Regions from separate parts of the Microbacterium sp. NPDC058342 genome, predicted to be linked through region 1. Evidence: predicted binding sites of a transcription regulator. Region 1 holds the regulator's gene; the other holds the start of a gene.
What was found. Region 1 encodes LexA, which represses DNA repair genes until DNA is damaged. Its sites were predicted from a motif close to TCGAACANNTGTTCGA; they were not measured.

Region 1 (14,612 bases):
AGCGGATGCCCCGCAGCAGGCTGCCGCGCCGGTCGACACGCCACCGGAGGAGCCGGCGTCGACCGTCGGACCGCGCACCAACCCCATCGTCATCCCGGAGGTGCAGGTCGACGAGCTGGGCATGGCCGATCGCCTCGGTCTGTCCGGTGACGACGAAGAGGAAGTGGGGCCGACCTCGTGAACTTCGGACTCATCGTCGGCGAGGCGCTGCTGGGCCTGCGTCGCAACCTCTCCATGGTCATCTCGGTCGTGCTCGTCACGTTCGTGTCTCTCACCTTCGTCGGCGCCGCGATCCTCATGCAGACGCAGATCAGCACCATGCGCGCCTACTGGGGCGAGAAGGCCGAGGTGACGGTCTACATGTGCTCTCCGCTCTCCACCGCGCCGACCTGCGTCGGCGGCGAAGCCACCGAGGAACAGATCGCCGAGGTCGAGCAGGCGCTCGAGGGCGACGCGCTGGCACCGCTGATCAGCGAGGTGCGCTTCCAGACCAAGGAGGAGGCGTTCCAGGACATCGTCGCGCAGCTCGGCGAGGAGCAGGCGGGCGTGATCGGAGTGGACAACACCTCGGTCGACTTCCGCATCACCATGAAGGACCCTCAGCAGTCCGAGGTGATCTCCGAGGCGTTCGGCGGGCAGGCGGGCGTCGACGCCGTGAAGGACCAGCGCAAGCTGCTCGATCCGCTGTTCTCCGCGCTCACGGTCGCGACGTACATCGCGGTCGGCGTGGCCGCGCTGATGCTCATCGCGGCCGTCCTGCTGATCGCGACGACCATCCGGCTCTCGGCGTACGCGCGGCGCAAGGAGATCGGCATCATGCGTCTGGTCGGTGCGTCGAACAGTTCGATTCAGACACCGTTCGTGCTCGAGGGCGTCTTCGCCGCGTTCCTCGGCTCGGTTCTCGCGAGTGCGGCGGTGCTCGCCGGCGTGCACTTCGGCGTCGAGGGGTATCTCGCGGAGCGCGTGCCGTTCATGCGGCCCCTGGTGGGAATGCAGGACGCCGCGTTCGTCGTGCCCGTGCTCATCGGGATCGGCGTGCTGCTCTCGGCGCTGTCCGCCGGCTTCGCGATCCGCCGCTGGCTGCGCACCTGATCGGCCGGTCGAACCGGATAGACTGATGGGCTGTCCCATCGTCAGGAGAAGAACATGCCCAGGGAACGCGGTGAGAAGGTCGTCGCGACCAACCGTCGCGCGCGTCACGACTACAACCTCGAGAAGTCGTATGAGGCTGGCCTCGTGCTCACCGGCACCGAGGTCAAGTCGCTGCGCCAGGGGCGTGCCAACCTCAGTGACGGCTACGCCTACATCAAGGGCGGTGAGGCGTTCCTCGACGCCGTGCACATCCCGGAGTACTCCCAGGGCCACTGGACCAACCACTCCGCCAAGCGCATCCGCAAGCTGCTGCTGCACCGTGACGAGATCCACAAGCTCGAGCACGCCGTCTCCGCCGGTGGGTACACGCTGATCCCGCTGCGGCTGTACTTCTCCGACGGGCGCGCCAAGGTCGAGATCGCGCTCGCGAAGGGCAAGCGCGAGTACGACAAGCGCCAGACGCTCCGAGAGCGTCAGGACACTCGCGAGGCCGAGCGCGCCATGCGGTTGCGCAACCGCGTGGGGGAGTAGCTCAGCCCCGCGGTTCGAAGCCGAAGGTCCGTGCGAGGAACGCCAGCTCGGTCTCCAGGGACGAGATGATGGTCTCGGCGCGGCGGAAGCCATGCCCCTCGCCCGGGTACAGCACGTATTCGTGCTGTACGCCGCGGGCCGTCAGGGCGTCGCGGATCGCCTCGGCCTGGGAAGGCGGCACGACCCGGTCGTCCTCGCCCTGCTCCAGCAGCACCGGGACATCGATCCGGTCGGGGTGCGAGAGCGGGGACCGTTTGAGGTACACGTCCTCCGCCTCGGGCAGGGGTCCCACGAGCCCGTCGAGATAGCGCGCCTCGAAGTCGTGCGTCTCAGCCGCCAGCATCCGCAGATCGGCGACGCCGTAGCGCGAGATGCCGGCGGCGAACGCGCCGCCGCGCACCAGCGCGCACAGCACCGTCCACCCACCGGCGGATCCGCCCCGGATCGCGATCCGGTCCGGGTCGGCGAGGCCGGCGTCTGCGAGCCCGCGCGCCGCGGCGATCACATCGTCGACGTCGGCGATGCCCCACCGGCCGTCCAGTCGCTCGCGGTACTCGCGCCCGTAGCCGGTCGACCCACCGTAGTTCACGTCGAGCACGCCGATGCCGCGGCTGGTCCAGTACGCGTAGGCGGTGGATGCCGCACCCGAGACGTGGGAGGTCGGTCCGCCGTGCACCATGACGATGTAGGGCGGCAGCTCGCCCTCGCCCGCCTCGGCGTCCGGGTGGGTGGGCGGGTAGTCGAACGCGTGCACGGGCCCGTGCAGGCCGTCGAACGTGACGGGCCTGGCGAGGGGGATCCAGTCGGCGTCGACAGGGGCACCGCCGCGCACGGCCGTGACCTCGCCGGAAGCCGAGTCGACGAGCCAGAGCCCCTTGTCGACATCCGCGCCGCTGCCCGAGATCAGCACGCGCGTCCCGGCGGCGTCGTCGACGCTCGCATCGCCGGTGACGGGCACCGCGAGCGGGTGCGCTTGGCCGGTGGCCGGGTCGATGAGCACGATCTCGTCGGCGCCGTTCGTGCGCACCGCCACGATCCGTCCGTTCTCGAGCATCCGGTACCACCGGTTTCCGAGCACCCACAGCCCGCCGCCGGTATCGGCGTCGGCGGGCGCGACGTCCTCGACCGACACCGTCTCCGCGCCGGACAGGTGCAGGCGTCGCAGGTTCCACCGCCCGCTCGTGTCGTCGAGGTGCAGCAGCTCGTCATCGGATGCCCAGTGCGGCTGCAGCGCCGTGCGGGCGCCGGCGTCCACGATCCGCTCCGGGCCGGCGACGAGCAGGTGGGCGCGCTGCCACGGCATCGCACCGACAGGCCATTCCACGAACGCGACCCGCTCTCCGTCGGGGGAGAGTGCGGGATGCGCGAAGAAGCCAGGGCCCTGAGCGTGCACGCGCAGGGCGCGCTCGTCGTCCGCCGCCGAGCCATCCCGCGGGATCTCCACGATGGCGCGCAGGTGCGGCTCCGCGCGCAGGTCCTCGCGCACCGCGAACAGCCGGCCCTGCTGCAGTGACAGGCCGCCGAAGGCGGCGCCCTCCGCGGTCAGCGGCCGCGGCTCGCCGTCCCGCGGCATGCAGTGCACCCGCTGGTCGGTCGCGTTCACGAAGAACAGCGTGCCCTCGGCATCCGCCGTCCACGCTCCGCCTCCGTACTCGTGCACGCGGGAGCGCGCGTTCCAGGGCTCGGGCAGGATCTCGGCACCCGTGGAGCTGCGCACCGTCACCCGGCCGCCCTGGTCCGGCACGGACTCGCCCCACCAGATCTCCTCGCCGACGAAGCACGCTCCGTCGATGCGGGCGGGCGCCCGGGACACCTCCGCGGCAGAGAGGGGCGAGGGCCAGGAACCGTACGGCGCGATCATGCTGCGAGCCTATCGAGCGTCCACTCGACACACGGCGTCACACAGTGTGCGCCCGGCCCTGAGCGCGTTCTACCGTGCTGAGACACCACCCGTGCGCCCGTCAGTGAGGAGAAGACATGAGCCAGGTGCCCTTCTCCTTCGAGCTCTACCCGCCCCGCTCGGCCGAGAGCACCCGCGCGCTGCACGACACCATCGACCGGCTCGCCGCTGCGGGGCCGGATTTCCTCTCCGTGACGTACGGCGCCGGCGGATCCACAGGCGGACGCTCTCTCGACGTGCTGCGCTACATCCGAAACCGCACGGCCGTGGAGCCGTTGGCGCATCTCACCTGCGTGGGCAACACCTACGCGGGGGCTGCACGGCTGATCCGGGAGTTCCTCGATGCGGGCATCCTCAGCTTCCTCGCCCTGCGCGGCGACCCGCCCGCGGGGCACGACGAGGCCGAGCCCTTCCTCGGCGATCTGGAGAGCTCCGCGCAGCTCGTCCAGCTGATCGACCGCGTCCAGGCGGAGCGCGCCCCCTACGAGGAGTCTCCGGTGCCCGGCAATCCGGGAGCCGTGCGGGTGGCCCCTCGGCGCAAGGTGAGCATCGCCGTCGCGGCGTTCCCCAACGGACATCCCCGCTCCGCCTACAGCAGCCAGCACGTCGACGCCCTGCTGGCCAAGGAGGCCGCCGGGGCGACTCTCGCGATCACCCAGCTCTTCTTCCACCCCGACCACTATCTGGCCTTCGTCGAACGGGCGCGGCGGGCGGGTGTGACCATCCCCATCCTTCCCGGCATCATGCCCATCACCTCGCCCGCGCGTCTGGCGCGCGTCCTCGAGCTCACCGGCGAGGAGCTTCCGGGCGAGCTCTCGATCGCGCTCGAGGTCGAGCCGACCGTCGAGGGCCGCCGGCGGATCGGCGTCGAATGGGCGGCCGGGCTCGCGCGAGACGTCGTCGCGGGCGGCGCTCCCGGCGTCCACCTCTACGCGTTCAATCAGCACGAGACCGTGCTGGACGTGCTCGCTCAGGCCGGCCTCGTGCCCGAACCGCAGCTCTCCCGCCCATCGAAAGGAACCTCATGACCGCTTTCCCCGCCGGGACGATCCTCGGCTATCCCCGGATCGGACGCCGCCGCGAGCTGAAGAGGGCCGTCGAGGCGTTCTGGGCCGGTCGCATCGACGAGAACGCGCTCGAGACGGCCGCCGCAGAGCTGCGTGCGGAGAACAGGGAGCGGCTCGCCGGTCTCGGGCTCGGACGCGATGACTCGTCGATCCCCGAGTCGTTCTCGTTCTACGACCAGGTGCTCGACGCGGCCGTCACGGTCGGTGCGATCCCGTCGCGCTTCGAGGACCTCCGCGAGGCGGACGGCACGATCGGGCTTCCCGCCTACTTCACGATCGCGCGAGGCGAGGGGGATCGCGCGCCACTGGAGATGACCAAGTGGTTCGATTCCAACTACCACTACCTCGTGCCCGAGATCGGGCCGGAGACGGTCTTCTCCCTCTCCAGCCATCGCCTCGCCCGCGAGGTGGGAGAGGCTGCGGCGGCGGGGCTGCGCACCCGGCCCGTCATCGTCGGGCCGGTGACACTGCTGGCCCTGGCGAAGGCGTCGGATGCCGCGCCGGAGGGCTTCGATCCGCTGTCGCGTCTCGACGACCTCGTGGCCGTCTACGTCGAGCTGCTCGCGTCCCTCAAGGCGGCGGGAGCCGACTGGGTGCAGCTCGACGAGCCGGCGCTGGTCAGCGAGTCGCTGCCCGCCTCCACCGTGCGCCTGGCGGACGCCGCACGTCGCGCACTGGCGGTCCTGGGCGGCGCGACCGAGCGCCCGGCGATCTTCGTCGCTGCTCCGTACGCGGATCTCGGCGAGGCGCTGCCGGCACTGGCCGCCGCGCCGATCGAGGCGATCGGCATCGACCTGGTGCGCGGCGCACTGCCCGCAGAACTGCCCGAACTGGGAGAGAAGACCCTGGTCGGCGGCGTCGTCGACGGACACAACATCTGGCGCGGCGATCTCGCCGGGGCCTTCGCCGAGCTGGAGGCGCTGCGCGACCTCGGCGCTCCGGCGGTCGCGGCGTCCACCTCGACGTCGCTGCTGCACGTGCCGCACGACGTCGACGACGAGGCGAAGCTGGATCGGCGCCTCGTGTCGTGGCTGGCCTTCGCCGACCAGAAGGTGGGTCAGGTCGTGACCCTGGCCCGCGGACTCGGCGAGGGCCGCGCGGGGATAGCCGCCGAGCTGGATGCCGCGACGGCGGCGCTGGACGACCGCCGCGATGCGCCCGGCGTCCGCGACGGCGCGGTGCGGGAGCGCCGGCTCGTCGAGCAGGACTTCTCGCGTGCCCCCTACCCGCAGCGCGAGAGCGCGCAGCAGGCGCTGAGCCTTCCCGCGCTGCCGCTGACGACCATCGGCTCCTTCCCGCAGACCGGAGACATCCGCCGGGCACGTGCGCAGTTCACCCGAGGCGAGCTTCCGCAGGACGACTACGAGAGCTTCCTGCGGGCCGAGATCGACCGCGTCGTCTCGCTGCAGGAGGACCTCGGGCTCGACGTGCTGGTGCATGGCGAGGCCGAGCGCAACGACATGGTGCAGTACTTCGCCGAGCACCTCGACGGCTTCGCCGTGACCGAGCACGGCTGGGTGCAGTCGTACGGATCGCGTGCGACGCGGCCCTCGATCCTGTGGGGCGACGTGTCGCGGCCGGCGCCGATCACGGTCTCGTGGGCGGAGTACGCGCAGTCGCTGAGCGTCAAGCCGGTGAAGGGGATGCTCACCGGGCCCGTCACGATCCTGGCGTGGTCGTTCGTCCGCGACGATCAGCCGCTCGCCGACACGGCGAACCAGGTGGCGCTGGCGCTGCGCGACGAGATCTCCGATCTGGAGCGGGCGGGGATCGCGATCATCCAGGTCGACGAGCCGGCGCTGCGCGAACTGCTGCCGCTCAAAGCGGCCGACCAGGCCGCCTATCTGGACTGGTCGGTGCGCGCCTTCCGGCTGGCGACCGGAGGCGCGGCGGCCGCCACGCAGGTGCACACCCATCTCTGTTACTCGGAGTTCGGTGTGATCATCGACGCGATCCGCGCGCTGGACGCCGATGTCACCTCCATCGAGGCGGCGCGCAGCCGTATGGAGGTCGTCGCGGACATCGCCGCTCAGGGCTTCGATCACGGTATCGGCCCGGGCGTGTACGACATCCACTCCCCGCGCGTGCCGAGCGTGGCGGAGATCGAGTCGCTGCTGCGCCGCGCCGTGGCAGAGCTGCCGCTGCGTCAGCTGTGGGTGAACCCGGACTGCGGCCTGAAGACCCGCGGCTACGACGAGACGATCGCCTCACTGCAGAACATCGTCGAGGCCACGCACCGCGTCCGGCAGGATGTGAACGTCCCGGCCTGATCCGGAGGCGCCGGCTCCCGCCATGGCGTCCAGACCCCTCCGTGATCCAGCGACCCGGAGGGGTCTGGACGTTTCGAAGCCGTCCCGACGCGCTCAGACGGCGCGCAGCACCGCCACGACCTTGCCGAGGACGACCGCTTCGTCCCCGAGGATCGGCTCGAACGCCGAGTTGCGCGGGAGCAGCCAGGTGTGGCCGTCGCGACGGCGGAACGTCTTGACCGTCGCCTCGCCGTCGATCATCGCCGCGACGATCTCGCCGTTCTCGGCGTCGTGCTGCGTGCGCACCACGACCCAGTCGCCGTCGCAGATGGCCGCGTCGATCATCGACTCACCGCTCACCTTCAGCATGAACAGGTCGCCCTTGCCGACCAGCTGGCGGGGGAGCGGGAAGATCTCCTCGACCTGCTGATCCGCGGTGATGGGGATACCGGCGGCGATCTGACCGACCAGGGGCACGAGCGCGGCGTCGCCGACGGCCGGCGCGGTGTCGGCGGGGCTCTCGGTGCTCGTGCCCGGCAGGTCGATCAGCACCTCCATCGCGCGGGTCTTGCCCGGGTCGCGGCGCAGGTACCCGCTCAGCTCGAGCTGGCCGAGCTGATGCGTGACGCTGGAGAGCGACTTCAGTCCGACGGCGTCTCCGATCTCCCGCATGCTCGGCGGATAGCCGTGCCGGGCGATCGAGGTCTGGATGACCTCCAGGATGGCCATCTGCTTGGCGCTCAGGTTCTTTCGCCGACGGGTGCGCGGAGCATCGGATGCCGGGGTCTGGTCGTCGCTCATCGGTGCTCCTTCTGCCGTGCCGGCCCTGTCGTGAATCCGCGCCCTCGCGGACGTCCGATTCGAATGTCGGTGGCCCGTGGTGGGCTGTCCGTATCGAAACCGTATCCGAGTTTTCGCCGAGAACGGAAGATCTGTTCGAGCGTGTCGAGAACTTTCGGGCGTGGATTTCGAAGAGTTCTTGACAGATGTTCGAGTTCGAAGATACATTCGGAACGTAGCTTCGCATCCGGCGTCCCCGGCCGGATGCCGGATGCGAAAGCTGCACCAGTTCCGCCCCTCGCCTTTCGGCGGGCCGACCAGAGGAGCACCGCATGAGCACCATCAGCATCCCGACCCCCGCGCTTCTTCGCGTTCCGGCGGTTGCGGACGGCCGTTCGGCGCAGCGGACGCGTCTGCGCCTGACGGCGCGCGGTCGCCGGCTGCTGGTCGCGGTGGCGGCCGCTCCGCTCGTGGTCGGCATCGGCCTCTCGGTTCTCGCCGGCGGCTCGGCCCTGGCATCCGGCGACGAGGTGGCCGAGATCTCGTTCGAGACGGTGACCGTTCTGCCCGGCGATTCGCTCTGGTCGATCGCCACCGAGGTCGCCCCGGAAGTCGACCCGCGCGACGTGATCGACGACATCCAGCGTCTGAACAACCTCCGCAGCGGGTCGATCCAGGTGGGCGCCGAGATCGCGATCCCGGTGCAGTACTCGCGCTGACGCTGCGTCATGCGGGAAGGACCCGTACGCAGGCGCTCTACCATGGAGAAGGTGACCTCTCTCGACGAGCTTCCCCTCCGCGACGATCTGCGCGGGCTCACTCCGTATGGCGCGCCGCAGGCGCCTCTGCCGGTCGCGCTGAACGTGAACGAGAACACCCATCCGGTCCCGGATGCGGTGATCGGCGACATCCTCGACGACGTCGCCCTCGCACTCAGCGACGTCAACCGCTACCCCGATCGGGAGTTCACGGTTCTCCGTGAGGCGTTCGCCGAGTACCTCGGACACGGGCTGACGGCCGACTGGATCTGGGCGGGCAACGGCTCGAACGAGGTGCTGCAGCACATCCTGCAGGCCTTCGCGGGTCCCGGGCGCACCGTGTTCGGGTTCGCGCCCACCTACTCCATGTATCCGCTGCTGGCCCAGGGCACCGGGGCGACGTGGCTCACGGGAACGCGCGAGGACGACTACCGCATCAGCGCCGGGAGCGCGGCAGCGCAGGTGCGCGCCGCCGACCCGGACGTGGTGCTGCTCTGCTCGCCGAACAATCCGACCGGCACACCGCTCGGACTGGACGTCGTCGACGCCGTGTACGAGGCCGCTCGTGGCATCGTGATCGTCGATGAGGCGTACCACGAGTTCGCGCCGAAAGAGGCGCCCTCAGCGCTGTCGCTGCTGACCGGTCGTCCCCGGCTCGCCGTCTCCCGGACCATGAGCAAGGCGTTCGCCTTCGCCGGCGCACGTGTCGGGTACCTGGCGGCCGACCCCGCGTTCATCGACGCGCTGCGCCTCGTGCGTCTGCCGTACCACCTGAGCGCTCTCACCCAGGCGGCCGCGACCGCGGCGCTGCGCAACTCGTCGACCATGCTGAGGATGGTCGACGAGATCTCCGAGCAGCGCGACCGCATCTCGGCCACGCTCGAGGCGCTGGGCTACATCCCGCACCCGTCGTGGTCGAACTTCGTGCTGTTCGGCGGTGTCGACGATCCTCGCGCCGTCTGGCAGGCGCTCTACGACCGGGGGGTGCTCATCCGCGACATCGGCATCCCCGGCCACCTGCGTGTCACGGCCGGCACCGAGGCGGAGACCACGGCATTCCTGGAAGCACTCGCCTCGATAGGATCGGCTTCATGAACGAGCCCCGCACCACACAGGCCCCTCGAACGGCGCGGCGCACCCGCAGCACCTCCGAGTCGACGGTCGAGGTCGAGATCGATCTCGACGGCTCCGGGCGCGGCGACATCAGCACCTCGGTCCCGTTCTTCGATCACCTCCTCACGGCATTCGCGAAGCACTCGCTCACCGATCTCACGGTGCGGGCCACCGGTGACACGCACATCGACGCGCACCACACCGTGGAGGACGTGGCGATCGTGCTCGGCCAGGCCGTCCGCGAGGCGCTCGGCGACAAGGCGGGCATCGGTCGCTACGGCGACGCCCTGGTGCCGCTGGACGAGGCGCTCGCCCAGGCGGTCGTCGACATCTCCGGTCGTCCGTTCCTCGTGCACGAGGGCGAGCCCGCCGGCTTCGAGTTCCACCTCATCGGAGGGCACTTCACCGGTTCCCTGGTGCGGCACGTGTTCGAGGCGATCGCCTTCAACGCCGCGCTGACCGTGCACGTGCGAGTGCTCGGCGGGCGTGATCCGCACCACATAGCCGAGGCCGAGTTCAAGGCGTTCGCGCGCGCGTTCCGACAGGCGAAGGCGTCCGATCCGCTCGTCGAGGGCATCCCGTCGACGAAGGGCGCGCTGTGAGCCGAACGCCCCGTGTCGCGGTGTTCGACTACGAGTCGGGCAACGTCCACTCGGCGGTCAAGGCCCTGGCCGCCGCGGGAGCCGACGTCGAGCTCACCGGCGACCGCAGGGCGGCGCAGGAGGCGGACGGGCTGTTCGTCCCCGGCGTCGGTGCCTTCGCCGCCGTCACCGAGGCGCTGCGCGCCCACGGCGGCGACGAGATCATCGGCCGCCGGCTGGCGGGCGGGCGCCCCGTGCTCGGGATCTGCGTCGGGATGCAGGTGATGTTCGAACGCGGCGTCGAGCGCGGGCAGGACGTGGCGGGGCTGGGAGAGTGGCCGGGCACGGTCGCCGAGCTGGATGCGCCGGTGCTCCCGCACATGGGCTGGAACACGGTGGAGGCCGGTGAGGGGAGCGTGCTGTTCCGGGGCGTCGAGGAGGAGCGCTTCTACTTCGTGCACTCCTACGCGGCGAAGACGTGGGACCTCGAGGTCTCCGGCCGGTTCGCGCAGCCCTCGGTCACCTGGGCCACGCACGGCGAGCGCTTCCTCGCCGCGGTCGAGAACGGCCCGCTGTCGGCGACCCAGTTCCATCCCGAGAAGTCCGGAGAAGCCGGCATCCGCCTCCTGCGCAACTGGGTCGGATCGCTCGTCTGACGCGCCGACCGGACGGTCGGCCCGTCACCCCGACGCGCTCGTGTTGAACCGCGCATCCGCCCGGGCTAGTCTCGTCTCTCGTGTTCGCACGAAGCGAATCCCCCCGAACCAAGGACGTCATGAACGACTTCGCACAGTCCCCCTCGCTGATCCTCCTCCCGGCGGTCGACGTCGCCGGTGGCAAGGCGGTGCGTCTCACCCAGGGTGAGGCCGGCACCGAGACGAGCTACGGCGACCCGGTGGACGCCGCGGGGGAGTGGGTCGATCAGGGCGCCCAGTGGATCCACCTCGTCGACCTCGACGCGGCATTCGGACGCGGGAGCAATGCGGGCATCCTGCGCAAGGTCATCAAGCAGTACCGCGGCGTGAACATCGAGCTCTCCGGGGGCATCCGCGACGACGCCAGCCTGGAGGCGGCGCTGGAGTCCGGTGCCAACCGCATCAACCTCGGCACCGCCGCGCTCGAGAACCCCGAGTGGGCCGCCGACGTCATCAGCCGCTACGGCGAGGCCGTCGCCGTCGGGCTCGACGTGCGCGGCACGACTCTCGCCGCGCGGGGGTGGACCGAAGAGGGCGGCGACATCTGGGAGGTGCTCGAGCGTCTCGAGGAGGCCGGCTGCAGCCGCTACGTCGTCACGGACGTCACGAAGGACGGCACGCTGCGCGGCCCCAACCTCGATCTGCTGCGCGAGATCACCTCGCGCACGCCGAAGCCCGTGATCGCCTCGGGCGGGGTCGCGAGCCTCGACGACATCGCGGCGCTGCGCGAGCTGGTGCCGCTCGGCGTCGAGGGCGCCATCGTCGGCAAGGCCCTGTACGCCGGCCAGTTCACCCTGGCCGAGGCGCTGGATGTCGCCGGTTTCTGACGACGCCTGCGAGCACGGGGCGAATCGATCCGACTCCGCCGGCGTCCCATGGGCCGGCCGGAGCTTCGAGCCGAACGCGCGCGCCGCGGATGACGGCTCCGCTGACCCCACGCTGCTGGACGCGCTGCTGCGCTTCCGCGCCGGCACCGCAACGCAGGCGGAGGTCGTCGACGCGTTCCGGCCCGCACGCGTGCTGATCCCGTTGGTCGCCGAGAAGGGCGACGAGGGCACAGGGCCCACCGGCCTGAAGGTCGACAAGACGCAGGAGCTGTCGATCGTCACGGTCGCTGGACCCGACGGGCGCCGGGTCCAGCCCGCGTTCTCCTCGGTCGACACCATGCGCCGGTGGGATGCCCGGGCTCGTCCCATCCCGGTCGAGGCCGTCCACGTGGCGTTGTCGGCCGCCGGCGAGGAGACCGACCTGATCGTGCTGGATCCCGCATCCGACACCGAGTTCGTGTTCCGCCGGCCCGCTGTGTGGGCGATCGCGCAGGGCCAGCCCTGGGAGCCGAGCTTCCTCTCGCCCGAGGTCTTCACGGCGCTGCGCGAGAGCATCGCGCACGAGCTGGCCGTGATCGACGTGTCGGTCGCACCGGGCGACCCGGATGCCCGCATGCGCGGCCCCGAGCTGATCGTCACGCTCGAGCTGATCGACGGGCTCGATCGCGAGACGCTGGACGCGGTGCTCGCGCGTCTCGCACAGCGTTGGGCCTCGGACGACCGGATGGCCGTGCTCGTCGACTCGCTGACGGTGAAGCTGACCCGTTCCGCCGGCTGAGACCTGGCGCGCTGGGGCGCCATCCGCTCGGTGAGCACGTGCCGCGGAATTGCGCGCCTCCAGCGGACCGATGGCGCGGAATCATCCGCGCGAAGCGCACATCTCCGCGCGAAGAGTTCGCGGGAGGGCGAAAGAAGCGGTGGATCTCAGGTGACCGGGCCGGTCCACTTCTCGCCGGGACCCTTGCCGATCGGATCGGGGATCGGCGATGCCTCGCGGAAGGCGAGCTGCAGGGAGCGCAGCCCGTCGCGCAGCGACCGGGCGTGCATGTCGCTGATCTCGGGCGCTCCGGCGGTGATCAGGCCGGCGAGGGCGTTGATCAGCTTGCGAGCCTCGTCGAGGTCGAGCTGCGAGGAGGGGTCGTCGGCCAGGCCGACCTTGACGGCCGCGGCGCTCATCAGATGCACGGCGGTGGTGGTGATCACCTCCACGGCGGCGACGTCCGCGATGTCCCTGGTGGCCGCGTTGGCGGCCTCCTCCTGCTTCTCCCAGCGCTCGTGGCGCTCGTCGCCTGCGGCATCGGATCCCGGAATCGTCACTTCGTGGTGCTTTCTGGTAGACTTCTGCGGGCTTCAGAGTGTCATGCTCTGATACGAAAGAGGATTCATTCCCACCCGCGCTTGCCGTTCCAGGCTACCGGGTTCCACACCCCGCCGGACTCCGGTGGAAAGGGTGTCACAAGCCGGTGCGTCTGAATGCGTCGGCGGGTGGGGAGAACTCCGATTTCGCCCGAGAAGCAGACAGCTCCTCGGTGGCCGAAACCACGTCTAAGGAGCTCCGCATCAGCGATCCCCGTACCAATGAGCGCATCCGCGTCCCCGAGGTCCGCCTCGTCGGCCCAGCGGGTGAGCAGATCGGTGTTGTCCGCATCGAGGCAGCGCTGCGTCTGGCCCAGGAAGCAGATCTCGACCTCGTCGAGGTCGCCCCGAATTCCAAGCCGCCCGTGGTCAAGATCATGGACTACGGCAAGTTCAAGTACGAGGCTGCCCAGAAGGCGAAGGAAGCGCGTCGCAACCAGGCGAACACCATCCTCAAGGAGGTGCGGTTCCGCCTGAAGATCGAGGCGCACGACTACACGACCAAGCTCAAGCGCGCCGAGGGCTTCCTCAAGGCGGGCGACAAGGTCAAGGCCATGATCCTGTTCCGCGGTCGCGAGCAGTCGCGTCCCGAGCAGGGCGTGCGTCTGCTGCGCAAGTTCGCCGAGGACGTGGCAGAGTTCGGAACCGTCGAGTCGAACCCCACGATCGACGGCCGCAACATGGTCATGGTCGTCGCTCCCCTGAAGAACAAGTCCGAGGCCAAGGCCGAGCAGAACGCGGTCCGCACGGCCAACAAGCAGGCCGCGCGCGAGGCCAAGAGCAGCACCGGCGCAGCATCCGAGTCCACGGACGAATCCGCGGCCTGAGCCGCCCCACCAGCTCCCGCCTGTGCGGGTACCCACCGTCGCCCGCCAGGGCGCCACACGAAGGAAGAGAAGATGCCGAAGCAGAAGACCCACTCGGGTGCGAAGAAGCGCTTCAAGATCACCGGCAGCGGAAAGCTGAAGAAGCAGCAGGCCGGCATGCGCCACAACCTCGAGCACAAGTCGAGCCGCCGGACTCGTCGCCTGAACCAGGACCAGGTCCTCTCCAAGGCCGACGCCAAGGTCGCCAACAAGCTTCTCGGCCGCGGCTGACCGTCGCCCGAACGTACGAATAGGAATCCAGGAAAATGGCAAGAGTCAAGCGCGCGGTAAACGCGCACAAGAAGCGTCGCGTCATCCTCGAGCGCGCCTCGGGCTACCGTGGCCAGCGTTCGCGCCTCTACCGCAAGGCCAAGGAGCAGGTCACCCACTCCCTCGTCTACGCGTACCGTGACCGTCGCAAGCGCAAGGGCGACTTCCGCCGCCTGTGGATCCAGCGCATCAACGCCGCCGCACGTCAGAACGGCATCACCTACAACCGCTTCATGCAGGGCCTCGGCCTCGCCGGCGTGCAGGTCGACCGTCGCATGCTGGCCGAGCTGGCCGTGACCGACGCCGCCGCGTTCGCCACCCTCGTCGAGGTCGCGAAGAACGCTCTTCCGTCGGACGTGAACGCTCCGAAGTCGGCTGCCTGATCGATCCGATCGTGAACGGGCGTCTCCCTACGGGGAGGCGCCCGTTCCGTCGTTCCCGCCACCCTAGACTGAGAGCGTGCTCGAGAACCCACGCTCGCCCCGTGTCCGCGCCGTCGCCAAGCTGACCAAGCGCAGCGCCAGGAC
Region 2 (14,612 bases), on a different contig from region 1:
TCGGGATCGGGTTCGGGTTCTTCACGCTCGCGATGGCCGGCTTCTGCCACGTCGCATCCGGAGCGGTGGACAAGTTCGGTGTGCTCTCGCGACCCCAGCCCCGGGACGGGATGCCCGAGCTGAGCGCCGCGGGCGGCCTTTTCGGATGGATGCTCGGCGAACCGCTGGCCTTCCTCACGCCGGTCGTCGCCTACATCGTGCTGGGCCTGCTGGCAGCTCTCAGCATCCTGATCCTCACCAAGACCCCGCCCAACCGCATCGGCGAGCGGCTCGGCGACCTGTACGCGTGGATGTTCGGCGCCGAACGGCCTGTGCGGGAGGCGGCGGCGGACGAGTCCCCGCAGGACGCCGACGAGAAGGACGACGCGCTGCCCTGGTGGCGCCGCAACAAGACCGGCCGTGAGGAGGACCCCGACGACGGCGTCGACTCGCAGGCGCTCACGGCGCTGCTGGAGGAGCCGGGCAAGAAGTCGGCGTACGAGCAGGCGGTCATCGTCGACGACCAGCCCTATGACGCCGCCACCGAGGTCCTCACCGATGTCAGCGCCCTCACGGGACTGCTCGACGAGCAGAACACCACCGCGCTCCTCGACGACGAGGGCTCGACCGGTGAGCTTCCGGGCCTGGACGGCTTCGGCACCGCGGGCCCGGGAGCAAGTGGGCCCCAGCCGCCCGCGGCGCCCTACATCCTGCCCTCGCCCGGCGTGCTCAAATCGGGTCCGCCGCCCGTGGTCCGCTCGGATGCGACGGATCGCACGATCGAGCAGATCACCAGTGTGCTCGAGCAGTTCAAGGTCGACGCGAAGGTCACCGGCTTCTCGCGCGGCCCGACGGTCACGCAGTACGAGGTCGAGGTCGGGCACGGCGTCAAGGTCGAGAAGATCCTGCAGCTGAGCAACAACTTCGCGTATGCGGTGGCCTCCAACGACGTGCGCATCCTCTCGCCCATCCCCGGCAAGAGCGCGATCGGCATCGAGATCCCGAACGTCGACAAGGAGACGGTCGCCCTCGGTGACGTCCTGCGCTCGTCCGCGGCGCAGAAGAGCACGCACCCGCTCACGATCGGCGTCGGCAAGGACGTCGGCGGCAACATCGTCGTCGCCAACCTCGCCAAGATGCCGCACCTGCTGGTGGCCGGGTCCACCGGCTCGGGCAAGTCGAGCTTCGTGAACTCCATGATCACGAGCCTGCTGATGAGGGCCCGACCCGCCGACGTGCGGATGGTGCTCATCGACCCCAAGCGCGTGGAACTGACCAGCTATGCCGGCGTGCCGCACCTGATCACCCCCATCATCACGAACCCGAAGAAGGCCGCCGAGGCGCTGCAGTGGGTGGTGAAGGAGATGGACATGCGGTACGACGACCTCGCGTCGTTCGGCTTCCGTCACATCGACGATTTCAACCGTGCCGTCCGCGCCGGCGAGGTGGAGGTGCCCGCCGGCAGCGAGCGGGTGCTCAAGCCGTATCCGTACCTCCTGGTGGTCGTCGACGAGCTCGCCGACCTCATGATGGTCGCCCCGCGCGATGTCGAGGACTCGATCGTGCGCATCACCCAGCTCGCTCGTGCCTCGGGCATCCACCTCGTGCTCGCCACCCAGCGCCCCAGCGTCGACGTGGTCACCGGACTCATCAAGGCCAACGTGCCATCGCGTCTGGCGTTCGCCGTGACGAGCGTCACCGACAGTCGCGTGATCCTCGATGCACCGGGTGCCGACAAGCTCATCGGGCAGGGTGACGCGCTGTTCTCGCCGATGGGCTCGTCCAAGCCGTTCCGACTTCAGGGCGCGTGGGTCGACGAGAGCGAGATCGCGTCGGTCGTGAAGCACGTGACCCAGCAGGCCCGGCCGGAATACCGGCCGGATGTGCAGGAGTCGGCCGAGGCGCGCAAGAAGGAGGTCGACGAGGACATCGGCGACGACCTCGAGCTTCTGCTCGCGGCCGCCGAGCTGATCGTCTCGTCGCAGTTCGGCTCGACGTCGATGCTGCAGCGCAAGCTGCGCGTCGGCTTCGCCAAGGCGGGGCGCCTGATGGACCTGCTCGAATCCCGCGAGATCGTCGGCCCGTCCGAAGGTTCCAAAGCACGCGACGTGCTCGTCACGAACGAGCAGCTGCCTGCGGTGCTGGCCAAGCTGCGCGGTGACGACGCGCCGGCCGCCCAGCCGGCCGCGGCCGCACCGGCGGAGTCCGACAGGTACGCGCACGACCCGGTCGAGAAGCAGTTCGAGGACCTTCCCGTCGTCGAGAGCGAGGACGACGGCGACGAGGACGCCTGGGGCCTGACGGGACGCGACTGATGGCGATTCCGAGGCAGCTGCCCAACGCGATCACGGTCGCCCGCATCCCGCTGGCCATCGTCTTCTTCGTCCTGCTCCTGATCGCCGGGCCGGCGGGCGCGACCGACCTCGCCATGCGCTGGGTCGCGGGCGTGCTGTTCGTGTTCGCGATCTCCACCGACTGGGTCGACGGCTTTCTCGCACGTCGATATGACATCGTCAGCGACTTCGGCAAGCTGTGGGACCCGATCGCCGACAAGCTGCTCACCGGCGCGGGGTTCCTCGGACTCGCGATCCTGGGCGAGGTTCCGTGGTGGATCGTGGTCATCATCCTGCTGAGGGAGTGGGGCATCACCATCCACCGCTTCACGATCGTGCACGAGCAGGTCGTGGCCGCCGCATGGATGGGCAAGATCAAGACCGTGGTGCAGGCCGTGGCCCTCGGCTGGGCGCTGCTTCCCCTGCACGTCTGGATCGGGATGACGGCGTGGACGGTCACGACGCTCGTGCTGATGATCCTCGCGCTCGCGCTCACGGTCGCCAGCGGCATCGACTACGTCGTCGCGCAGGTGCGGGGGCGCAGGAGCGCGGCGTGACCGACGCAGAGCGATTGGTCGCCGCCGCGCGGGAACGCGGCTGGACGCTCGGCGTCGCAGAGTCTCTCACCGGGGGAGCGGTGACAGCGGAGATCGTGACGGTGCCAGGCGCCTCCGCCGTGCTCCTGGGCGCGGTCGTCGCCTACGCGACCCCGCTGAAACAGGCCCTGCTGGGTGTGGACGGCGACCTACTCGCGGAGCACGGGCCCGTTCATGCGGAGGTCGCGAGGCAGATGGCCGACGGCGTGCGCCGGACCCTCGCCGTCGACGGGCGCCCGGCCGACGTGGGCATCTCGACGACCGGGATCGCCGGACCCGATTCACCCGACGGCCAGCCGGTCGGCACCGTGCACGTCGGCGTGTGCACTCCCCGCGGGCTGCGCTCCGCTGCCCTGATCCTGACGGGATCGCGTGACGAGATCCGCATGCAGGCGCGTGACGCGGCGATCTCGTTGGCTCTCTCGGCCGTGCGGGAATAGCGTGCCCAGCACGAAGGTTGATAGGGATGTGCTCAAGAATCGACACACCAGAACGACCACCGCAACAGATCTCACAACGGAAGCACAGAGAGAAACAGTAGATTCAGCGTCACCCGGTCGGGTTAGACTGGCGATCCACTCGGACGGGACTCCGGGTGGCACCGAGGAGAGGGGGTTCCGATGATCCTTGTCAGACAGGAGATCGGCGATGTGCTGCGGGACTTCCGCCTGCAGAAGGGTCGCACGCTCCGACAGGTCGCGAGCAAGGCATCCGTCGCCCTCGGATACCTCAGTGAGGTGGAGCGCGGGCAGAAGGAGGCGTCCAGCGAGATCCTCGCCTCGGTCGCCGACGCACTCGACGTCCCCATCTCCACGATCATGCGCGAGGTCGGCGACCGCATCTCCGTCCTCGAGGGGCTGACCGGCTTCCCCGACGTGGTGCCAGACGACCTGGTCGCCTCGGTCGAGCCCGAGCTCTCTCTGCACTGAGCGTCGCGACGCGCATATGAGACGAAGCGAGTTCCTCCGCGCCGTCGAAGACGAGTTCGGCGGTCGGGCGACGTCGTTGACTCAGGATCTCGTTCTCGGCGCGCTCGGGCGCACCGCGAGCGATGCGCTGGACGCCGGCGTGGCCCCGCGTGAGATCTGGCTGGCGCTGTGCGATGAGGTCGACGTGCCCGCCGAGCGCCGCTACGGCGTCGGACGCATGGAGCCGCGCCGCAGCTGATCGAATCTGGCGACCCCGCGCCCGGCGTGTCGTCGAAGATGTGTTCGATGAGCGCGTATCGTTCTGCACAAGTGGTCGTGGTGCGATCCCTCTCCACAGAACGTGGTTCTCCGAATGCGATGTCGGTGGCCGCCTCTACGGTGATGGATGTGGCACCGGCCATGCGCCTTGTCGCAGAGTTCCTCCATCCCGGAGGGGCCGCGACAGCCTACAGGCGGCAGCATTTCGAGAGACAGAGGAGCACGTCATGCCATCAACCGACGACCGCGAGAAGGCACTGGATTCCGCACTCGCGCACATCGAGCGCCAGTTCGGCAAGGGCTCGATCATGCGACTGGGCAGCGATGAGCGCGCCCCCGTCGAAGTGATCTCGACGGGATCGATCGCGCTGGACAGCGCACTCGGCATCGGAGGGCTTCCGCGCGGACGCATTATCGAGATCTACGGACCCGAGTCCTCCGGTAAGACCACTCTCACGCTGCACGCCATCGCCAACGCTCAGCGAGCGGGCGGCATCGCCGCGTTCATCGACGCCGAGCATGCACTCGACCCCGAGTACGCCCGCAAGCTCGGCGTCGACATCGATCAGCTGCTGGTGTCGCAGCCCGACACCGGCGAGCAGGCTCTGGAGATCGCCGACATGCTGATCCGCTCCGGCGCGATCGATCTGGTGGTCATCGACTCCGTCGCTGCCCTGGTTCCCGAGGCCGAGATCAAGGGCGAGATGGGCGATTCGCACGTCGGCCTGCAGGCTCGCCTCATGTCGCAGGCGCTGCGAAAGCTGACCGGTGGACTGAACCAGACCAAGACCACGGCCATCTTCATCAACCAGCTGCGCGAGAAGATCGGCGTCTTCTTCGGCTCGCCGGAGACCACTGCCGGAGGTAAGGCGCTGAAGTTCTACGCGTCGGTGCGCCTCGACATCCGCCGGATCGAGACGCTGAAGGACGGTGCCGAGGCGGTCGGAAACCGCACCCGCGTCAAGGTCGTCAAGAACAAGATGGCGCCGCCCTTCAAGCAGGCCGAGTTCGACATCCTGTACGGCGTCGGCATCTCCCGTGAGGGCAGCCTGATCGATTTCGGCGTGGAGCACGGCATCGTGAAGAAGTCCGGGTCCTGGTACACCTACGACGGTGACCAGCTCGGCCAGGGCAAGGAGAACGCCCGCAACTTCCTGCTCAAGAACGACGACATCGCCATCGCCATCGAGAACCAGATCAAGCAGAAGCTGGGCATCGGTGTGAAGGCGGTCGCCGAGACGCCGACCGACGAGCTCGCTGAGCGTCGTCCGGCCTGATCATGACGCGTCCGACAGGGGGCGAGGAGCACCTCGCCCCCGTCATCCCCCTCTTCGGCGCGCGCGGGACCGGATCGCAGGATGATCCGGTGGGAGCGGTGCCGCGTCACACCGGTGACGAGGGCCTCTGGCGTTCGGTGCTGGCCGACGGTCCGAGGCGACACGACGCGTTCGCGGCCGACGAGAGTCCGAGTGACGGCGGCGACGCCGAGCCGGACGCCGACGAGGTGCGCCGGCGTGGTGAGGAGAGCCTGGTCCGCCGGCTGCGGGCCAAGCAGCTCTCGGTCTCCGAGGCCCGAACGGTCCTGCGCGACAATCACGTCGATCGCGAGGCGATCGAGGTGATCCTCGACGAGTTCCAGACCCGGGGCTATCTCGATGACCGGACACTGGCGTCACTGCTGGTGACCTCGGGCGTCGAGCGCAAAGGCCAGGGGCGAGTGGCGCTGTCACGGGCACTGTCGCAGCGCGGCATTCCCCGCGACATCATCGATGAGGCGTTGGAGGAACTGCCCGACGACGACGCGGAGCGCGCTCTCGAGTTCGCCCGCAGCAAGGCATCCGGGATGAGCCGTCTGGAGCCGGACACCGCGCTGCGACGCCTGCTCGGCCAGCTCGCCCGACGCGGGTACGCAGGCTCCGTCGCCATGAACGCGGCACGTACCGCACTGGGCGAGGTCGGCAGCGGCAGAAGCGGCGTGCGGTTCGTCGATTCGGACTGACGGCGGCGGGGCGGTGCCGCGCTGAGCCGCCCCGCTCCGCGGATCGTAGAATGGCAGGATCATGTCTTCTCTCTCCTCCGAACCGACGATCATCGCGCCCTCCACGGCCGCGATCGATGCCGATGGGCGCCGGCGCTCCTACGAGGTCCGCACCTTCGGCTGCCAGATGAACGTGCACGACTCCGAGCGTCTCTCCGGGTCGCTGGAGAGCGCCGGGTACGTCCCGGCGGGTGCCGGCGAGGACGCCGACATCGTGATCATCAACACCTGCGCGGTACGGGACAACGCGGCGGGCAAGCTCTACGGCACTCTCGGCCATCTGAAGTCGCGCAAGGACAAGCATCAGGGCATGCAGATCGCCGTCGGCGGCTGTCTCGCACAGATGGACCAGCAGGCCGTGCTCGACAAGGCGCCGTGGGTGGATGTGGTGTTCGGCACGCACAACATGGGCTCGCTGCCGGGGCTCCTGGAACGTGCACGCCACAACGGCGACGCTGAGCTCGAGATCCTCGAGGCGCTCGAGGTCTTCCCCTCGACACTGCCCACCAAGCGCGACTCCGCGCACAGCGGCTGGGTGTCCATCTCGGTCGGCTGCAACAACACCTGCACGTTCTGCATCGTGCCGAGCCTGCGCGGCAAGGAGAAGGACCGTCGGCCCGGCGACATCCTCAACGAGATCCGTCTGCTCGTCGAGGACGGCGCGATCGAGGTCACGCTGCTCGGCCAGAACGTCAACTCCTACGGCGTCGAGTTCGGCGACCGTCAGGCCTTCAGCAAGCTGCTGCGCGCGGCCGGTGAGATCGAGGGGCTCGAGCGCATCCGGTTCACGAGTCCGCATCCGGCCGCGTTCACCGACGACGTCATCGACGCGATGGCCGAGACGCCGAGCGTGATGCCGCAGCTGCACATGCCCCTGCAGTCGGGCAGCGACCGGGTCCTCAAGGCGATGCGCCGCTCCTATCGCAGCTCCCGCTACCTCGGCATCCTCGACCGCGTGCGCGAGCGGATCCCGCACGCCGCGATCACCACCGACATCATCGTCGGCTTCCCGGGCGAGACCGACGAGGACTTCGAGGACACCCTGCGCGTCGTGGAGCAGTCCCGCTTCTCGGGGGCGTTCACCTTCCAGTATTCGATCCGTGAAGGCACGCCTGCTGCGACGATGGAGCAGCAGGTGCCCAAGGAGGTCGTGCAGGAGCGCTACGACCGACTGATCGCCCTGCAGGAGCGCATCTCACTCGAAGAGAACCAGAAGCAGGTCGGCCGCGAGGTCGAGGTCCTGGTGTCGGTCGGTGAGGGCAAGAAGGATGCCGAGACGCACCGGCTCACCGGTCGCGCGGAAGACAACCGGCTGGTGCACTTCGAGGTGACACCGGGATCGGAGCTGCCTCGTCCCGGCGACGTCGTGACGGTGACCATCACGCACGGCGCTCCCTTCCACCTCCTCGCCGACGACCCGACCGGAGCGCCCCTGCGGATCCGGCGCACTCGCGGCGGCGACGCCTGGGACCGCGCGCAGGCGGCGTCCTGCGCCGTGCCGGCGGCCACGGGGGAGGCGGGCGCTCCGCGCGCCGTCTCGCTGGGGTTGCCGACCCTGCGCGCGGGAGTGTGACTCCGACGGCGCCCGGCCCGCGCCTGTGGGCCGTCGTCGGCGCCACCGGGACGGGCAAGAGCGATCTCGCGCTCGATCTCGCCGAGAGTCTGAGGTCCCGCGGCAACGCGGCGGAGATCGTCAACGCCGACGCCATGCAGCTGTACCGGGGCATGGACATCGGAACGGCGAAGCTCTCCGCGGAGGAGCGCCGACACATCCCGCACCACCTCTTCGACGTGCTCGAGGTCACCGAAGAGGCCGCCGTCGCCGGATACCAGCCCGCGGCGCGGGCGGCAGTGCAGGACATCCACGCACGCGGTGGCGACGCGATCCTCGTGGGCGGCTCGGGCCTGTACGTCTCGAGCGTGATCTTCGACTTCCGGTTCCCGCCGAGGGACGTCGCTGTGCGTGCGGCACTGGAGACCGAGCTCGACGATCTCGGCGCCGGAGAACTGTTCGAGCGGCTGCGGCAGCAGGATCCGGTCACCGCCGCGCGCATCGACCCCAGGAACGGGCGGCGCATCGTGCGGGCACTCGAGGTGCTCGCGCAGGGTGGCGTCACCCATGGCGCGGCTCTGCCGGACGAACCGGCGCTCTGGCTCCCGCAGACCCGGATCCTCGGCATGCACACCCCCAGAGAGGTGCTCGTGGAGCGTCTCGACCGGCGCGTCGAGCGCATGTGGCGGGACGGGATGCTCGATGAGGTCGCTCGGCTCCGCGAGGCCGGGATCGAGGGCGGTGCCACCGCGTCGCGAGCGATCGGGTACGCGCAGGCCCTGGCGCAGCTGCGCGGGGACGTCTCCGAACAGCAGGCGGTCGCCGAGACCCAGGCGCTGACGCGTCGTTATGCGCGTCGTCAGGTCTCCTGGTTCAAGCGCTATCCGGGCATCGAGTGGCTCGAGCACCCGGTGGACGTCTTGGCACTCACGGCGTGACGCGTCTCGTCGCCGATGTCGGCGGCCTCGGCGAGGATGGGAGCATGAGCACCTGTTTCTACACCGCATCATCGCTCGACGGCTTCATCGCCACCCCCGACGATTCGCTGGACTGGCTGCTGAATCAGGACATCGACGAGAACGGTCCGATGGCGTACCCGGGGTTCATCGCCGACGTGGGCGCGCTCGCGATGGGGGCCACCACGTACGAGTGGGTGATGGAGCACGAGAACGGCGAGTGGACGTACGACCAGCCCACCTGGGTGTTCACGCACCGTGACCTGCGACCGCCGCAGCACGGTGACGTGCGCCTCGTGCAGGGGGATGTCCGGCGGGTGCACGCGGAGATGACCGCCGTGGCAGAGGGGCGGGACATCTGGATCGTCGGCGGCGGAGAGCTCGCCGGGCAGTTCGCCGACGCGGGGCTGCTTGACGAGGTCTGGGTGCAGTTCGCACCCGTGACCCTCGGCGCCGGAGCACCCCTGCTGCCGCGTCGGCTCGACCTCGAGCTGATCGACGTCGCGCGCAACCGCGCCTTCGCCTGCACCCGGTATCGCGTGCTTCACGACGCGCAGGGGCGAGACGCCGCATGAACCTTCAGCTGAGATCGTTCGCCCCGGGGGATGCGGATGCCGTGGTCGCCCTGTGGGATGAGGCCGGCCTGACCCGTCCGTGGAACGACCCGTACGCCGATATCGAGCGTTCCCGCGCGGTGTGGCCTGATCTGCTCCTCGTCGCCGAGGATGGCGGGCGCATCGTCGGATCGGTCATGGCCGGCTACGACGGGCACCGCGGCTGGCTGTACTACCTGGCCAGCGCCGCGAACCGGCGAGGCGAAGGCATCGGGCGGCTGCTCGTGGAAGAGGCGGAGCGACGCCTCGTCGCGTTGGGCTGTCCGAAGGTGCAGCTGATGGTGCGACCAGGCAACGAGATCGTGCTCGCCTTCTACGACCGGATCGGCTCCGAGCGAATCGACGTCGCGATGAGCGGCAGGCGACTCATCGCCGATGCGGCCGGCGAGCGGACGGCGTGAGCATGCGGGCATCCGGCGCTCTCTAGACTGTTCCCATGGTCGCATTCACCAAGGGACACGGCACCGGCAACGACTTCGTCATCATCGAGGACGTCGATGGGAATCTCGATCTGACTCCCAGCCAGGTGCAGGCCCTGTGCGACCGGAACTTCGGCGTCGGGGCCGACGGCGTGCTGCGCGTGGTGCGCTCCGCATCCCTCCCCGAAGGGTCCGCCGCTCTCGAGGAGGAACCCGGCGCGGAGTGGTTCATGGACTACCGCAACGCCGACGGCTCCATCGCCGAGATGTGCGGCAACGGCATCCGGGTGTTCGTGCACTACCTGCTCCGCTCAGGCCTGGCGTCCATCGAGCCGGGGGCGACGGTGCCGATCGGCACCCGCGCGGGCGTGCGCGACGTCATCCGCAGCGAGAACGGCTATCAGGTCGATCTCGGAAGATGGCGGCTCGCGGGCGGCGAGCCGCTGGCGCGCGCATCCGGCCTCGCGGTCGCACGACCCGGCCTCGGCATCGACGTCGGCAATCCGCACGTGGTCGTCGCACTGGCCTCGGAGGACGAGCTCGCCGGTCTCGACCTGAACCCGACCCCGGTTCTCGACCCCGCGCCCGTCGGAGGCGCGAACGTCGAGTTCGTGGTGCCGGGCGAACCCCTCGTGCGCGACGGGATCGGGCACGTGCGCATGCGCGTGCACGAGCGCGGTGCGGGCGAGACGCTCAGCTGCGGCACCGGTGCGGTGGCATCCGCCCTCGCCGTGCGGCACTGGGCCGGGGCCCGAGCACCGCACCAGTGGCGCGTCGAGGTGCCGGGAGGAACGCTCGGCGTGCGCATGTTCCCCGCGGAGGACGGCGAGCACGTCGCGCTGTCGGGACCGGCGCAGCTCGTGTACCGCGGCGAGATCGATCTCGCCTGAGCTCAGCACGCCCGCCGTACGACGACGCGGAATGCGACGCCGAATGACGCGCGACAAGCGCGTCGGGCGCTCCATCGTCCACCATGGTGGGCATGAGCAAGCAGATCCGCTTCAACGCCTTCGACATGAACTGCGTCGCCCATCAGTCGTCGGGACTGTGGCGTCATCCTCTCGACCAGTCCTCGCGGTACAAGGAGCTGAGCTACTGGACCGAGCTGGCGAAGCTGCTGGAGCGAGGACACTTCGACGGGCTCTTCATCGCCGATGTGCTCGGGACCTATGACGTCTACGGCGACTCGAACGAGGCCGCCATCCGTCACGCCGCTCAGGTGCCGGTGAACGATCCGATCCTGTTGGTGAGCGCGATGGCGGCCGTCACCGAGAACCTCGGCTTCGGCGTGACGGCGGGAACAGCCTATGAGCATCCTTATCCGTTCGCACGGCGCATGACGACCCTCGATCACATCACGCAGGGGCGGGTCGGCTGGAACGTGGTCACCGGATACCTCCCGTCGGCCGCACGCAACATGGGGCACGACGATCAGGTCGAGCACGATCAGCGCTACGACATCGCCGATGAGTACCTCGACGTGGCCTACAAGCTCTGGGAGGGCTCGTGGGAGGACGATGCGGTCATCCGCGATCGCGAGACCGGGGTCTTCACCGATCCGTCCAAGGTGCACCCCATCGCACACCACGGCGAGCACTTCACGGTGCCGGGCATCCACATCTCGGAGCCGTCGCCGCAGCGCACGCCCGTCGTCTACCAGGCCGGCGCCTCGCCGAGGGGCATCGCGTTCGCCGCGGGGAACGCCGAGGCGATCTTCGTCGCCGCGCCGACCAAGAGCGTGCTCGCCGCGACCGTCGGCCGCATCCGCGACGCGCTCGAGGCGGCCGGACGCGATCGTCACTCCGCCAAGATCTACACGCTGCTCACGATCATCACCGATGAGACGAGCGAAGGAGCGCACGCGAAGCACGAGGAGTACCTGTCGTACGCCAGCGGCGAAGGAGCGCTGGTGTTCATGTCCGGCTGGATGGGGATCGACCTGTCGACCTACGACCTCGACGAGCCGATCGGGAACGTCAAGAGCAATGCCATCCAGTCGACGGTCGCGAACTTCCAGCAGAACACCGACGACGGCAGGACCTGGACGGTGCGCGACATCGCGCGGCTCGGAAGCATCGGCGGCCTGGGGCCGCGGGTCGTCGGCTCTCCCGCGGAGGTGGCGGACTTCCTCCAAGAGTGGGTGGAGGAGACGGATGTGGACGGATTCAACCTCGCCTACGCGATCACCCCGGGGACCTTCGAGGACGTCGTCGAGCACATCGTCCCGGAGTTGCAGCGTCGCGGCGTCTACCAGACCGAGTACACCCCGGGCACGCTCCGGCACAAGCTCTTCGGACGCGGTGACCGGCTGCCGTCGGAGCATCGCGGCGCCGCGTTCAGCGTGAGCTCGCCCGCGCGGGTCTGAGTCGGCACGGGCCATCTCGCCGCGCCCGAGCGCAGCGCCGGTCAGGCGACGATGACGGGAGCGGTCGGCGGGCTGCCGTGCCTGCGCACCTTCTGCACCCGGTAGCCCTTGCCCGTGGCGGCGCGGTGGATGCTGTAACCGGAGTCGAACGTCGCGGCGAGCCAGCGCTGCAGCGAGTCCGCCCCGAGATTGCGCTGAACGACCATCCACGCGTCGCTGCGCTCCTCGAGTCGGGGGAGCCACTTCTCGAGCATGTCGTGCAGCTCGCTCTTGCCGACGCGGATGGGCGGGTTCGAGCGTATGGTGCGGAATGTCACATCGGCGGGAACATCCTCGGGCCGCACGGCGTTGACATTGGTGAGGCCCAGCGCCTCGGCGTTGCGGCGGGTGAGATCCAGGGCCCGCTCGTTGACGTCGACGGCCCACACGGTGGCGTGCGGGGCGGAGAGGGCCATGGTGAGCGTGATCGGCCCCCAGCCGCACCCGAGGTCGAGGAAGTCGCCCCCCGGCGGCAGGGGAGGCATGTTCGCGAACAGCACGGCCGTTCCGGCATCCAGGCGATCCGGGCTGAAGACCCCACCCGCGGTGGTGAGGTCGAGCTCGCGCCCCGCGAGGGTGACGTGAATCGTGCGCAGGTTCTCTGCACTTGCCGGGGCCGCGCTGAAGTAGTGGTCGGACGGCATGCAGTGAGCGTACCGGATGGCGGGGGCTAAGGTTAAGGCGCTCTGATCGGCGCACCAGGGCAGAAGCAGTCGAAGAAAAGGACCGGATGACGAAGACGAACGACGAGAACACCCCGGCGGATGCGCTGGACCGCGTGCTCGCACACGCGGAACCGCGGACCGAGGCGAGAGTGTTCGGCGCCGCTCAGGCTCTGCAGGACGCCACGACCGCGACGCACGGAGCCGCTGACGGCGAGCAGTGGGATCTCGAGGATCGACACGCGCTGCGCCGCGTCGCCGGCTTGTCCACCGAGCTCGAGGACGTCACCGAGGTCGAGTACCGTCAGCTGCGGCTGGAGAACGTCGTGCTCGTGGGCGTGTACCCGCAGGGCGCGCAGGATGACGCCGAGAACTCGCTGCGCGAGCTCGCCGCCCTCGCCGAGACGGCCGGTGCGGCCGTGCTCGACGGTCTGCTGCAGCGACGTCCGCACCCCGACCCGGCCACCTACCTGGGGCGCGGCAAGGCTCAGGAGCTCAAGGACATCGTCGCGGCCGTGGGTGCCGACACCGTGATCGCCGACACCGAGCTCGCGGCCAGCCAGCGCCGGGCGCTGGAGGACGTCGTCAAGGTGAAGGTCATCGATCGCACCACGGTGATCCTGGACATCTTCAGCCAGCACGCCAAGAGTCGCGAGGGCAAGGCGCAGGTGGAGCTCGCGCAGCTGGAGTACCTGCTGCCGCGCCTGCGCGGCTGGGGCGATTCGATGAGCCGCCAGGCCGGTGGCCAGGTGGGAGCCGGAGGAGCGGGCATGGGCTCGCGCGGACCGGGCGAGACGAAGATCGAGCTCGACCGGCGTCGCATCCGCACCCGCATGGCGCAGCTGCGCAAGCAGATCCGTGATTTCGCGCCCGCTCGCGACGCGAAGCGCGCCGAGCGCAAGCGCAACACGATCCCGTCGGTCGCGATCGCCGGGTACACGAACGCCGGAAAGTCGAGTCTGCTCAACGCCTTGACCAGCGCCGGCGTCCTCGTCGAGAACGCGCTGTTCGCGACGCTGGATGCGACCGTGCGCCGCGCCGAGACCCACGACGGGCGGGTGTACACGCTCTCCGACACCGTCGGCTTCGTGCGCAACCTGCCGCACCAGCTCGTCGAGGCGTTCCGCTCCACCCTCGAGGAGGTCGGCCAGGCCGACGTCATCGTGCACGTCGTCGACGGCTCGCATCCCGATCCGTCGGCACAGCTGCAGACCGTTCGGGACGTGATGGGCGACGTGGGGGCGCGCGACATCCCCGAGCTGGTCGTGTTCAACAAGGCCGACCTCGTGGACGAGGATGAGCGGCTGGTGCTGCGCGGACTCGCACCCGACGCACACTTCGTCTCCTCGCGCACGGGGGAGGGCATCGACGAGCTGCGCGCGACCATCGAGCGGATGCTGCCCATGCCGGCGGTCGAGGTGCGGGTGCTCGTGCCCTACGACCGCGGCGACCTGGTCTCGGCCGTGCACGAGACGGGGGTGCTGCTGTCCGCACAACATGAGGAGGGCGGAACGCTCGTGCACGCGCACGTGTCCGAGCGCCTCGCTGCGGAGCTCGCGCCGTTCGGCGTCGCCTGACAGAGCCCGCCGGCGACGCCGCCGGCACACAACGCGAAGGGCCCGAGCTCCGCATGATGCGGAGATCGGGCCCTTCGGCAGGTGACAACGGCTTTCCGGTCGAGCTCTGCTCGCCGGTCTGTGGAGCTGGGGGGAATCGAACCCCCGTCCGACGCTGCTCATCCACGTCTTCTCCGGGCGCAGTCTGTGGAGGCGTTCTGCTCGGCTCCGACCTTTGTCACAGACACCTAAGTCGACGAGCCCAGCCTGGGAAGAGTCCCACGTGACGTCCAGACGCCATCACGCAGCAAGATCC

Region 2: the regulator LexA is predicted to act here: its motif matches at 4,108-4,123, upstream of recA (recombinase RecA).

What each region holds. Positions count from the first base shown of each region.
Region 1 is NZ_JBHXID010000003.1:218,389-233,000, forward strand. Features, by position in the region: gene ftsE (cell division ATP-binding protein FtsE) at 1-181, shown strand, start outside; gene ftsX (permease-like cell division protein FtsX) at 178-1,092, shown strand; gene smpB (SsrA-binding protein SmpB) at 1,147-1,623, shown strand; gene ACFWHT_RS14860 (prolyl oligopeptidase family serine peptidase) at 1,625-3,484, opposite strand; gene ACFWHT_RS14865 (methylenetetrahydrofolate reductase) at 3,601-4,551, shown strand; gene metE (5-methyltetrahydropteroyltriglutamate--homocysteine S-methyltransferase) at 4,548-6,860, shown strand; gene lexA (transcriptional repressor LexA) at 6,954-7,640, opposite strand; gene ACFWHT_RS14880 (LysM peptidoglycan-binding domain-containing protein) at 7,952-8,338, shown strand; gene ACFWHT_RS14885 (histidinol-phosphate transaminase) at 8,381-9,472, shown strand; gene hisB (imidazoleglycerol-phosphate dehydratase HisB) at 9,469-10,092, shown strand; gene hisH (imidazole glycerol phosphate synthase subunit HisH) at 10,089-10,727, shown strand; gene priA (bifunctional 1-(5-phosphoribosyl)-5-((5-phosphoribosylamino)methylideneamino)imidazole-4-carboxamide isomerase/phosphoribosylanthranilate isomerase PriA) at 10,847-11,593, shown strand; gene ACFWHT_RS14905 (SseB family protein) at 11,577-12,371, shown strand; gene ACFWHT_RS14910 (DUF1844 domain-containing protein) at 12,518-12,910, opposite strand; gene infC (translation initiation factor IF-3) at 13,123-13,776, shown strand; gene rpmI (50S ribosomal protein L35) at 13,849-14,046, shown strand; gene rplT (50S ribosomal protein L20) at 14,082-14,468, shown strand; gene ACFWHT_RS14930 (TrmH family RNA methyltransferase) at 14,545-14,612, shown strand, end outside.
Region 2 is NZ_JBHXID010000001.1:1,380,599-1,395,210, forward strand. Features, by position in the region: gene ACFWHT_RS06255 (DNA translocase FtsK) at 1-2,294, shown strand, start outside; gene pgsA (CDP-diacylglycerol--glycerol-3-phosphate 3-phosphatidyltransferase) at 2,294-2,869, shown strand; gene ACFWHT_RS06265 (CinA family protein) at 2,866-3,348, shown strand; gene ACFWHT_RS06270 (helix-turn-helix domain-containing protein) at 3,529-3,837, shown strand; gene ACFWHT_RS06275 (DUF3046 domain-containing protein) at 3,854-4,075, shown strand; gene recA (recombinase RecA) at 4,323-5,372, shown strand; gene ACFWHT_RS06285 (regulatory protein RecX) at 5,375-6,094, shown strand; gene miaB (tRNA (N6-isopentenyl adenosine(37)-C2)-methylthiotransferase MiaB) at 6,156-7,706, shown strand; gene miaA (tRNA (adenosine(37)-N6)-dimethylallyltransferase MiaA) at 7,703-8,623, shown strand; gene ACFWHT_RS06300 (dihydrofolate reductase family protein) at 8,668-9,216, shown strand; gene ACFWHT_RS06305 (GNAT family acetyltransferase) at 9,213-9,656, shown strand; gene dapF (diaminopimelate epimerase) at 9,692-10,564, shown strand; gene ACFWHT_RS06315 (LLM class flavin-dependent oxidoreductase) at 10,657-12,039, shown strand; gene ACFWHT_RS06320 (class I SAM-dependent methyltransferase) at 12,081-12,722, opposite strand; gene hflX (GTPase HflX) at 12,809-14,317, shown strand; RNA gene ssrA (transfer-messenger RNA) at 14,436-14,612, opposite strand, start outside.